DNA from 3 places in the Shewanella sp. NKUCC05_KAH genome. Region 1 is predicted to be linked to each of the others. Evidence: predicted binding sites of a transcription regulator. Region 1 holds the regulator's gene; each other region holds the start of a gene.
The links. Region 1 encodes LexA, which represses DNA repair genes until DNA is damaged. Its sites were predicted from a motif close to TACTGTATNNNNATACAGTA; they were not measured.

Region 1 (3,961 bases):
CTTGTTCCACAGCCAAGTTAAAAAACGCTCGGCAATACGCACTAAACTGTCTGAGTAATCGGCAGCGATTTCATCGAGATACTCAATAGCCGTCTCGCGCGCTTGGGTCTCAGAAATCTTTTTACTAGCGGCCTCTTCTTGAATCGCTTTGCGCAGCGACTCAGATTTGAGTAACGAATGAAACAGTGCTTGGCGGTTTGGCAGCACAGGCCCTGTCATTACCTTACGTTGACGACGGAAATGCACGCGTGCAACCCGTGCTAACTTATGGGCAATCCCCATGTCGGTGCCATGTTCGTCAGCCATGTAACGCAGGGATACGGCATTCGAAAACTGCACGAAGTTATGTCGACCTAAGAACAAAATCATCAAGCACTTGCGCAGCCAAGTCGGGTTTTCCCGCTCAAATACGGCCGCCTTCATAGTGTCGTCTTCTTTCCCTGGCGTTCGACCCCAATACAAGCTCACGGGCACAAGTTGAATATCCAATTCAGGACGTTCCTTATGCACGGCTAACAAACGCATAAAGCATTCGAGGAAAGGCTCATTACCAGCACGTTCGCCAAACAGTGGCTTACGTCCTTGAAGACAGACAACCCGAGGCGCAGTCACACCATTAGCCACTAGAGGCTCATAAGGGCTTGGTAAGCCTAACTTAGCCGTTATTTCGCTCAAAGCAGCGATGTCACTGAGGGATTCTGTTTTCATCACATAAACAAGGGGTCTGGAAGCATCCAGATTCAGATCGGCAAAGGGATCCTGAGGCACCACAATAGTGTGCACTAAGTGTTTTTGGATCCAACGTAATGATTTCAACCAAAGAGAGTCGTGTTTAGGCATTATTCTTATGCAATTAAGTGCGTTTACTAGCCCGATAGAATACCAGACTATGGGTAATATTCGCTAATTCTCTCCAACATAGCTAAAAAGTGGTTAATACTTGCGCTGCAAACAATACTGTATATACTAACAGTAACTGTATAGAAAAACAGGAAACACCATGAGACCTTTGACGCCACGCCAAGCTGAAATTTTAGAGCTAATTAAACGAAATATTGCCGATACTGGCATGCCACCCACTCGGGCAGAAATCGCAACCCGTTTAGGTTTTAAGAGCGCCAATGCGGCTGAAGAACACCTTAAAGCGTTGGCGAAAAAGGGCTGCATTGAGATCATGCCTGGCACATCTCGGGGCATTCGTCTGCCTGCGGAAATCGAAGATTTGACTGAAACAGGTTTACCGCTCATCGGCCAAGTGGCCGCGGGTGAACCTATCCTCGCCCAAGAACATGTTGAACAGTACTACCAAGTCGACCCAAGCATGTTCCATCCCGCCGCCGATTTTTTACTGCGAGTAAAGGGCGACAGCATGAAAAATATCGGCATTCTCGAAGGTGATTTGCTGGCAGTTCATAAAGTAGAACAAGCTAGGAATGGTCAAGTGGTTGTCGCTAGAGTCGATGACGATGTCACTGTTAAACGTTTCGAAAAAAAAGGTAATGTAGTCTATCTACATGCCGAAAATGAAGATTACTCCCCGATTAAAGTGGATTTAGGCTTCCAAAGTTTAACAATTGAAGGACTCGCCGTCGGTGTGATCCGTAATGGAGATTGGCTATGAATAAACTACTTGGCAATGCCCCCCGCCATCCGGGCCTGTGGCTCGATGAAGTCCGTGATGCCGACTATGACTGGCACCATGCGCCCATCGCCTGCATGCCAACCAAGACTCAAGGTCGCCAAGAATTAATTCATCTGAGTGCACAACTCGCTCAGTTAAGCCAACAGGGCCGTTGGTTAGTGCTCATCAACCCTCCAAGTATTGGCTACAAGCAAATGCTCGCCAGCGCAGGTGTGCGTATGGATAGAGTTTTGCTGGTACATGCTAAAGATGAAGTTGAAACCCTGTGGGCGATGGAAAAAGCCCTGACAAGTGGTACGTCCAGTGCAGTCATTACTTGGACTCAATCATTGGATGCACGGGATAATCGACGCCTACAAATCGTGGCTAAAAGTGCCCGAGCTATGGGCATAGTGCTTGAAGACGTAAACAGTCACTTACATGCAGACGTACGTATTGAGCAAGGCAATCTCTTCGGTCAGCAATCTTTTTTTAGCGCTGTACACTAAATATTCATTTAATTTTTTACCTTGAAAGCCGCCTCACCTATGAATGTGAGGCTTTTTTTGGCAATTTTTCAGATAATTAGATAAATAAGTGATCTTGATCAATATTTAAACAGCAAGTATGGTTGGTTAAGCTGGTGATGATATATCACCTTCCGTGGTCAATGAATCGAGTATTTATCGAACTCGAAGCGCCACTAAAAATAGAGAACAGATTTATTTCAGCAGTATGTGCCAGCGTGGCTAATTACCAGCAGTAACAATACTTGATTAAAAGTAACAGCCGCCAACGCACGTTGAAGTCAAAAAAGCTTTTTTGGGAACTGAAGAGTTTGCATAGAGTTGAGACTTACTGTGTTGCTCTTCTTTGTAGTTGCTATTCGCAATTGGCAGAGGAGAAGTCTTGTGAAGCAATTGTTGTATTGTTTACTCGTGGTGCTTTTCGCACCACCGTTGACCGCCGCGGACATGCGGTTCAACATGACCCCTGGCGTGACCGAGATCAGTGGCAAGGTTTATCACTTGCACATGACCATCTTGTATATCTGCTGCGCAATAGGCCTAGTGGTCTTTGGCGTCATGATTTACGCCATGATCAACCACAGAAAATCCAAAGGCGCTGTCGCGTCCCACTTTCACGAAAGCACTAAAGTTGAAATCGCTTGGACGATTCTGCCATTTATCATTTTGATCTTAATGGCGATTCCAGCGACAAAAACTTTAATCGCAATGGAAGATCCCAGCAACGCCGATCTCACCGTAAAAGTCACGGGTTCCCAATGGAAATGGCATTACAGCTATTTCGATCAAGATATTGATTTTTATAGCATACTGACAACACCCAGAGCACAAATCGAAGGCACCGAAACCAAGGGTGAAAACTATCTATTGGAAGTCGATAAACCGCTCGTTCTACCAATAAACCGCAAAATCCGCTTTCTGATGACTTCAGAGGATGTCATCCATTCTTGGTGGGTACCCGCCTTTGCCATTAAGAAAGATGCCAACCCTGGATTTATCAATGAGGCTTGGACTCGCATCGACAAACCCGGCATTTACCGCGGTCAATGCGCCGAACTCTGCGGAAAAGACCATGGTTTTATGCCTATCGTAGTACAAGCGTTGCCCGAAGCCGAGTTTGAGGCTTGGGTCACAGAGCAAAAACAAGCCGCAGGTGCTGCGGCTGAAGCCGCTCAAGCCGCTTTATCACAAACCCTAAGTAAAGAAGAGTTGATGACTCTAGGCGAACAAGTTTACCTCGGGCACTGCGCAGCCTGCCACCAGCCCAATGGCGAAGGGTTGCAAGGCGTATTTCCGCACCTTAAAGGTAGCCCGATTGCAACGGGATCACTCAGCGGCCACCTTGAAATCGTGCTCAATGGTAAAACGGGTACTGCCATGCAAGCGTTTAGTAAGCAATTGACCGCACAAGAAATCGCGGCAGTGACTACCTACGAGCGGAATGCTTGGGGCAATAATACTGGCGATGCAGTGCAAGCCAAAGACGTCAACGAGTACATGAACGGCAATTCTGCACAAACATCCGCCACGGTACCAAGCAGTACAACCCCGACACCCGCGCCTGCAACAGACGTCTCAGCTGCAGTCGATCCCGCAAGCCTCCCCACACTCAGCCATGACGCCCTCATGGCCGAAGGTGAAACTGTCTACGCGACCTTCTGTGCTGCCTGCCATCAAGTGACAGGTGCAGGAGTACCACCCGCCTTCCCCGCGCTAGTGGGTAGTGCTATCGCCATTGGACCAGTCGCCAATCACATTGATATTGTGATGCACGGTAAAACAGGCACGGCTATGCAGGCATTTGGCAAACAGC
Region 2 (3,961 bases), on a different contig from region 1:
CTTGGCTCGAGAGGACTTTTTCTTCGTATTCCTTAAGTTCAGGCGTGATATAACGCTCCATATTCTTAAGTGTTTGGCGTCGTTGATAATTGAGCGGTACTTGTGAGGATTGCAGGCGGCTTACTTCGATGTAATAGCCGTGTACGCGGTTATAGCCGACTTTAAGTGTATTAATGCCAGTACGTTCTTTTTCTCTGGCTTCAAGTTGTACTAAGTAATCACTCGCTCCTTCGCTCAGACCGCGCCATTCATCTAGTTCGCTGTTGTAGCCTTCACGGATCACCCCGCCATCGCGGATAAGCATAGGTGGATTATCGACTATCGCGCGCTCAAGCAGGGCTTGCTCAGCGGGGAACTCACCTAAGTGTTGACGCAATTGAGTCGTGTGCGGCGCGCTCAGTGTACTTAAACTCAGTTGTAATTCAGGCAATAAGCCCAGTGCTTGACGTAAACGTGCAAAGTCCCTTGGACGGGCAGTACGCAGGGCTAACCTTGCCATGATACGTTCGATATCGCCAAGTGCCTTTAACTGCTCATGCAAACCTTCGTGGGCTGCGGTATCGAGGAGTTCAGTCACCGCCTGTTGGCGCGCCTTGATTTGCTTAGGATCTCGCAGAGGCTGATGGATCCAGCGTTGTAACATACGGCTGCCCATAGGCGTTGCCGTATTATCCAATACTGCCGCTAAGGTATTATCGCGGCCACCGGCAAGGTTTTGAGTGAGTTCTAAATTTCGGCGCGTTGCCGCATCAAGCACTATGCTATCGGTTTGATTGAAGCGGATAATGGCATTGATATGGGGCAGTGCCGTGCGCTGTGTGTCTTTGACATATTGCATCAAGCAACCCGCAGCCTGCAGTGATAAACGTGCATCTGCGATACCAAAACCATGCAAGTCTTTCGTGCCAAACTGGGCCAGTAGTAACTTGATACTCGTATCGTAATCAAATTCCCACTCGGGGCGACGGCGTTTGCCTTTAAAACCGTTAAGTAGTCCAAGTTCACCAAAGTCTTCACTGTAGAGAATTTCAACGGGATTAGTGCGTTGCAATTCCGCTTCTAATGACTCTCGGGTGTCGAGCTCTGCAATCACAAAACGTCCGGATGAAACATCTAATGTGGCATAACCAAAACCGACTTTACCTTGATAAACCGCGGCTAACAGATTGTCTTGGCGTTCCTGCAGCAACGCTTCGTCGGTTAAGGTGCCTGGCGTGACAATTCGCACCACTTTACGTTCTACCGGCCCTTTAGATGTCGCGGGATCGCCAATCTGTTCGCAAATCGCAACTGATTGACCAATTTGAACTAATTTTGCAAGATAGCCTTCCACAGCATGGTAAGGAAGCCCCGCCATCGGAATAGGATCGCCACCACTTTTACCGCGCGCAGTGAGTGAAATGCCTAACAGCTCAGAAGCGCGTTTAGCATCGTCATAAAACAACTCGTAGAAGTCACCCATGCGATAAAACAGCAACATATCGTGATGTTCTGCTTTCATCGTCAAGTACTGACGCATCATAGGAGTATGTTTTTCTAAATCATCGGTATCAATTACATTCATTAAATCGTTATCGTCCGTTGTGACTGCCTAAAGGCGATACAGTTTGTGTGGTTAAGGGTGATTAAGCGCTATGGAAGCGGAAGACTGCTGTACAATTTTCAGCTAAAAAGACCACGCAAAATTTGTTGCGCCAATCTTAGCAATAATTTAGCGAAAATTGAGCCCTTAACGATGGATATTGATCAAAGGGAGCTATTATCTGATTTGATATTCGCTAAAACCTTGGCCATATTAAAAATCCTATCAGCTAAAAATAATTCAGTCACAGGTCTTGATACTGTATGATTGTACAGTATACTAGTCAGCAGAATTAAGACAAAAAGCACGGCTTTTTGAATTACCCGTTTGTAAATTGAATATCACTTTTGACAGCTTAATGCTTGTCTTGATGAGGGAACAGGAATGAAGGTCGATCCAAATAAAGAGAAAGCACTTGCTGCGGTATTGATCCAAATTGAGAAACAATTTGGTAAAGGCTCCATCATGAAGCTGGGCGAAGATCGCTCTATGGATGTTGAGACCATTTCTACCGGTTCTCTGTCTCTGGACGTTGCTTTAGGTGCTGGCGGTTTGCCAATGGGTCGTATCGTTGAGATCTATGGTCCTGAATCATCAGGTAAAACAACACTGACTTTAGAAGTGATTGCGGCAGCGCAACGTGAAGGCAAAACCTGTGCCTTTATCGATGCAGAGCATGCACTAGACCCTATTTATGCTAAAAAATTGGGCGTAGATATTGATAACCTGCTGTGTTCGCAACCGGATACCGGCGAGCAAGCGCTTGAGATTTGTGATGCTTTAACTCGCTCAGGTGCTGTTGACGTTATCGTAGTTGACTCAGTGGCGGCATTAACGCCTAAAGCTGAAATCGAAGGCGAAATTGGTGATTCTCACATGGGCCTAGCGGCGCGTATGATGAGCCAAGCTATGCGTAAACTTGCGGGTAACTTAAAGCAATCTAACACCTTACTTATCTTCATCAACCAAATTCGGATGAAGATTGGTGTGATGTTCGGTAACCCAGAAACTACAACCGGTGGTAATGCGCTGAAGTTTTATGCTTCTGTTCGCCTAGACATTCGCCGCACTGGTGCCATTAAAGACGGCGATGAAGTGGTCGGTAACGAAACTCGCGTTAAAGTGGTGAAAAACAAGGTTGCAGCGCCGTTTAAGCAAGCTGAGTTCCAAATCCTTTATGGCCAAGGTATTAACCGTACTGGTGAGTTAGTAGACTTAGGCGTAGCCCATAAGTTGATTGAAAAAGCGGGCGCTTGGTACAGCTATAAAGGCGATAAAATCGGCCAAGGTCGTGCTAATGCTGGCAAATATCTGACTGAAAACCCAGCTATTGCTGCTGAAATTGACAAGACGCTACGTGAGTTGCTTTTGAGTAATCCGAGTGCCTTGGCTGCCAAAGCTGATGATAGTACTGAGGACAATATTGATTTAGAGACAGGCGAAGTATTCTGAGTCAGTCAGCCCATCAAATTGCGGTCGCGCTGTTAGCGCGCCGCGATTATTCCCGTTTACAAATCCGCGATAAATTGCTCGAAAAAGGTTTCGAACTTAACGATATCGAACCTGTACTCGATGCTTGCGAATCCTCCGGTTTTATTAATGATGCTCGTTATGCCGAACTGTTGGTGCGAAGCCACATCAGTCGAGGCCACGGTGCAATACGCATCCGCCAAGCAATCGCACAGAAAGGCTTATCTAAAGACTGTATTGAAGCCGCTTTGGTTAATTGTGATTGTGACTGGTTTGAGCTAGCAAAAGATAAAGCCACCAAAAAATACGGCATTCCCCGTGTGACAGAAGTGAAGGGCTCTAAAGCTCGGGATCTCATCGCAAAGGAAAAGGCCAAACGAGTGCGTTTTTTAATGGGTCAAGGCTTTAGCTACGATCAAATCACTTACGCACTAGATTCAGATCCCAATGATCTCGATGAAGATTATTAAATTTGAAGCTAAGACTGTAAAAGCTCATCTAAATATCATCAATGGGTCTTGTCCATTTCGTACTCCACATTAGACTCACTTGCTTAAATATTGTCCGTGCCGCGATAAACTTACGCCGTCTTTATTTGTGCTTTATCCTGTCGTTTTGCTTCTAGTGACTCTGGTGTGGGCGATTCACGCTAAAATATTAAATTCCTGATGTGTATATCACCAATCAAGACTGGTCGTCCTTCCTTAGTCTGCTTATAATGCTGGGCAAATAGAAATACGGCTAGCCTAAGGCGTAGCTGGTAATGCTTACCCAATTCAGGATGATTTCATGTATCAAACTACAGCAGAGCTCAGAAGCGCTTTCCTCGAATTTTTCCGCAGCAATGGTCATCAAGTTGTGGACAGTAGTTCATTAGTGCCAGGCAACGATCCCACACTTTTATTTACC
Region 3 (3,961 bases), on a different contig from region 1:
GTCTCAGTACTGCCTGCCTTATTAAATTTATCGACAAACATGTGTTGATGACCATTGCCCGCAACTTGCGGCAAGTGAGTCACGCACAGTACTTGGGTCGATTCCCCTAAGCTGCGTAACATGCGGCCCACCACTGCGGCGGTGGGGCCGGAAATCCCGACATCCACCTCATCGAAAATTAATGTCGGTGTGGCAACTTTCTTCGCGGTAATCACTTGGATCCCTAATCCTATGCGTGAAAGCTCACCGCCAGACGCGACTTTCGAAATCGGTTGCAAAGGTTGGCCAGGGTTAGTTGTTACCATAAATTCGATATTGTCACTGCCATTGGCTGACATTTGCTCGGGGTGGAAATTGACTTCGATCGTAAATTTACCCTTAGGCATATTCAGTTCGTGGATTGACTGAGTCACCAGTTTGTCGAGTTCTTTAGCATAGCGGGCACGGCTTTGGCTGAGCTTTTGCGCATTGCTAAGATAAGCGGCTCTACTTGCCTCGACTTGAAGCTGAATTTCTTCAAGTTTACTTTCATCACTGTCTAAGGTGCTCAGCTCAGCCTTTAATGCTAAATGATGCTCGGCCAGTTTATTCGGGCTGACATGGTGCTTACGCGCCAGTTGCATGGCTTTTGATAGCCGTTCTTCTAAATAGGCAAAGTGGGTTGGATCGAGTTCAAGCTTACTCAAATAGTGCTGTAATTCGCCTGCGCTTTCTTGTACTTGGATTAAGGCATCATTGAGCATAGTGTTGATATTGCTTAATGCAGGATCGTAGCTTTGCAGATCTTCGGCGAGGGAAACGACTCGATTAAGCAACGACTCTATGTTGTTTTCTTCGCCTTCAGTGAGTATATCTAAGCTCGCTTGACAGGTGTCAATCAACTCAGTGCCATTGGCTAAGCGTTTGTGCTCTTGCTCAATTTCATCGAACTCATCAACTTTAAGATCAAACTCATCGAGTTCTTCTACTTGATATTGTACTAATTGCTTACGGGCAATACGTTCATGCTGGGAGGCTTCGAGTTGCTTTAGATCGGCCTCAATTTGCTTGCAGCGTTGAAAGCTAGCGGCAACCGTATCGATAAGCAATCTGTGGTTGGCATAACTGTCGAGCAGGGTGAGTTGATGTTCACTTTTTAACATTGCATGGTGGGCATGTTGGCCGTGAATACCAATAAGCAACTGACCCAGTAATTTTAGCTGCGTCAGCGGCACTGGATTACCATTGATGTAGGCGCGTGAACGGCCATCGCTACCAATAGTCCGACGTAGAATGCACTCATCATCGAGTTCAAGATCGTTATCTTCTAACCAACGTTTTGCCAGTGGAATATCATCCAAGGAAAAGCGGGCGCTGACCTCGGTTTTATTGGCTCCGGGACGAACACTGCTGGCATCGGCGCGATTGCCTAGGCATAGGCCTAGCGCATCGATGGCAATCGATTTACCCGCACCGGTTTCACCTGTGATGCTGGTCATACCGGGGCGAAAATCCAGTTCTAAAAAACGGACGATAGCGAAGTTATTAATGCTGAGTTGGCAAAGCATAGTGAATTCCTGTCGAAAAACATACCAAACCACTGTGTTGATAAACAGTATATACTGATTTTATATACAGTAAAGTGGCTTGGGTAAATAATCGGCATTAGTGGCAGTAAATATTTTTAATTAACTGATTATGCATAGGTTCTTACTAAGCTTTCTAAGATAGGTAAACTGAAGAAAGTGACTAAGGTGCCAAATAGAATGCCTTGAGCACTGGTTGAAGCCTGAGTGTTATAACGCTGGGCGAGTAAGTACACGCTAGCCGCGGTGGGCAGTGCGCTCAAGATCACGCCCATGATCAGGTAGTCACCACTTACGCCAAAACGGTTAAGCATAAAGTAGACGAGTGCCGGTTGGATAGCCAGCTTGAAGAGGTTGATAAGGCTCAGTTCGATAAAATTCTTGGGGCTAAATACGCTGCTATCTTTCTGGTAGCGCATCGCTTTGGCGAGTACCATGCCGATAGCAAATAGGGCGCAGGGGCTTGAGGTATTGCCTATTTGCTGGATCATTAGCGCTAGCCCTGACGGCAGTTTTATCTCTAGCGCCGAAATGCCGACGCCAATTAAGCTACCAATAACGATAGGGTTTTTACCGACCGCCATTGCCATTATGATTAAGGCGTGGTGTTGTCTTTGGGTGTTAGTGGCCAGTTCCATCGAGACTAAGGCGACGGCAAACATCAGCACGGATAATAAGCTGGCAATCGCGGCGGCGACTAAGGCACTTTGTTGCTGCGGAAAGAGGATGATGAGCAGTGGAATACCAATAAATGCCGTATTACCAAAGGTGGCATTGAGGGCTCGAATGGCGGCAACTGCATGCTGTTTAGGGTTAGCAATCAGCGAGAATCCAAGGCAGACAAGATAAGTGATCACCATAGCTGTGCTGTAGCCCGCAATAAATCCCCATTGCAAAATCTCGCCAATCGGTTGCTGCGCGAGGGCGATAAGCATGATCGCGGGGAACGCAATGTAGTAGACATATTGGTTCAGCACTTGATCCGTATCGACGGGCAAGAGTTTTAGTTTTTGCACTAGTGTGCCGAGCAACATGATCCCGAAGACGGCAAACAGAGGGGTTAAAATGGTCATTTCCCTCACTCATCCTTACGATTAAATTTGAATAAACTCGCCCACCGTCGTCATTTTACTGTCGCTATGATTTTTGGTGGGCAGAGTTACAGCACTTGATTCTTTTTATGTCACTTTAGAGCCAGATTTAGCGCCAGCGCAGTAAAACTCGCCACAAAATAACATACCATTTCAATCTAAGGCTATTGCGCTATGGTCGTATAAGTGAATAATTCAATGTTTAAAACACAATCACTTAGTGAATTTAGCGTTTTAACGTCAATACCCAATATGTGAAATTAGGATATGCAATGAGTGATGATTTAGGCGCTGAACTACAACTTGTCTATCTTTTTGTGCATTTAGTCAATGCGGGCAGTTTTTCGCAGGCGGCGAAGGAGCTTGATATGCCCATTGCCACAGTGAGCCGCAAGTTAGCGAAGTTGGAAGAGAAGCTCGATAAACAGCTTTTTATGCGCAGCACCCGCAAGTTACGATTGACGGAGGAAGGACTGGCGCTCTTTCAACGCTATCAGAGTGTGGTTGCTCAATTCGATGAGCTGAGTGGGTTAGGCAGCGATAAACCCGAGGGTACCCTGCGCATCGCCGCACCGATTTCGATTATTTCCATCGTGTTTATTCAAGCATTGAATGAATTTGGCCGCCTGTATCCCGATATCCGTTTACACATTTCCCAGAGCAATGAGTTAGTCGATTTGATCGACAAAGGCATAGATGTGGCGATTGTTGGCGGGGCTCAGCCTGATTCTTCTTGGGTGTCGAGTACCTTAGGCGAGCTCGACTATTGCCTGTTTGCCACGCCAGAATACTTGGCTCAGGCACCTAAACTTGAGCATCCCGATGATCTTGAAGCCCATCAACTGATAAAAGTCTGGCCGCTGTTTAATTGGCATTTAAAGCATCCAAGCGGCGAGTCTTTTTATTTTAATGGCCCGACTAAGCTCACCCTCACGGATTTACACGGAGCGATTCAGGCGACCTTAGGCCATGGTGGGATCTTGTATGGTCCTGAACTATTTGTAAAACAGCAGATTAAAGAGGGAAAACTTAAAGTATTATTGCCAGAATGGATTGGCGAACAGAGGCGAATTTCGATTTTATATCATCAGCGCAGCCAGCAGCCGCTAAAGGTAAGAGTCTTTATTGAGTTTATGCAGTCAAAGGCGCCAGAGTTATTCTCTATGCGTTGATTTAACCGAGTTATTCTTTAATAAGGGAACTGATTTTTAGCGTCTTTTAGGTTTTACCGTGTTTTTGCTCATAGTGTTTTGCGTTTGTTTTGCATCTTGCAGGCTGGAGCGTGTCGCGGGCAGTATGCCGAGT

Region 2: a site for LexA is predicted at 1,840-1,859, ahead of recA (recombinase RecA). Genes of this name have one in related genera too.
Region 3: a site for LexA is predicted at 1,578-1,597, ahead of recN (DNA repair protein RecN). Genes of this name have one in related genera too.

Annotation. Positions count from the first base shown of each region.
Region 1 covers NZ_JAHKQZ010000032.1:2,982-6,942, forward strand. The annotation lists gene plsB (glycerol-3-phosphate 1-O-acyltransferase PlsB) at 1-840, opposite strand, end outside; gene lexA (transcriptional repressor LexA) at 1,001-1,621, shown strand; gene KO533_RS21375 (SulA-like leucine-rich domain-containing protein) at 1,618-2,130, shown strand; gene coxB (cytochrome c oxidase subunit II) at 2,533-3,961, shown strand, end outside.
Region 2 covers NZ_JAHKQZ010000010.1:75,770-79,730, reverse strand. The annotation lists gene mutS (DNA mismatch repair protein MutS) at 1-1,564, opposite strand, end outside; gene recA (recombinase RecA) at 1,967-3,034, shown strand; gene KO533_RS10815 (regulatory protein RecX) at 3,109-3,522, shown strand; gene alaS (alanine--tRNA ligase) at 3,842-3,961, shown strand, end outside.
Region 3 covers NZ_JAHKQZ010000010.1:114,476-118,436, reverse strand. The annotation lists gene recN (DNA repair protein RecN) at 1-1,547, opposite strand, end outside; gene KO533_RS10955 (AEC family transporter) at 1,676-2,638, opposite strand; gene lldR (LysR family transcriptional regulator LldR) at 2,929-3,828, shown strand; gene KO533_RS10945 (DUF3319 domain-containing protein) at 3,865-3,961, opposite strand, start outside.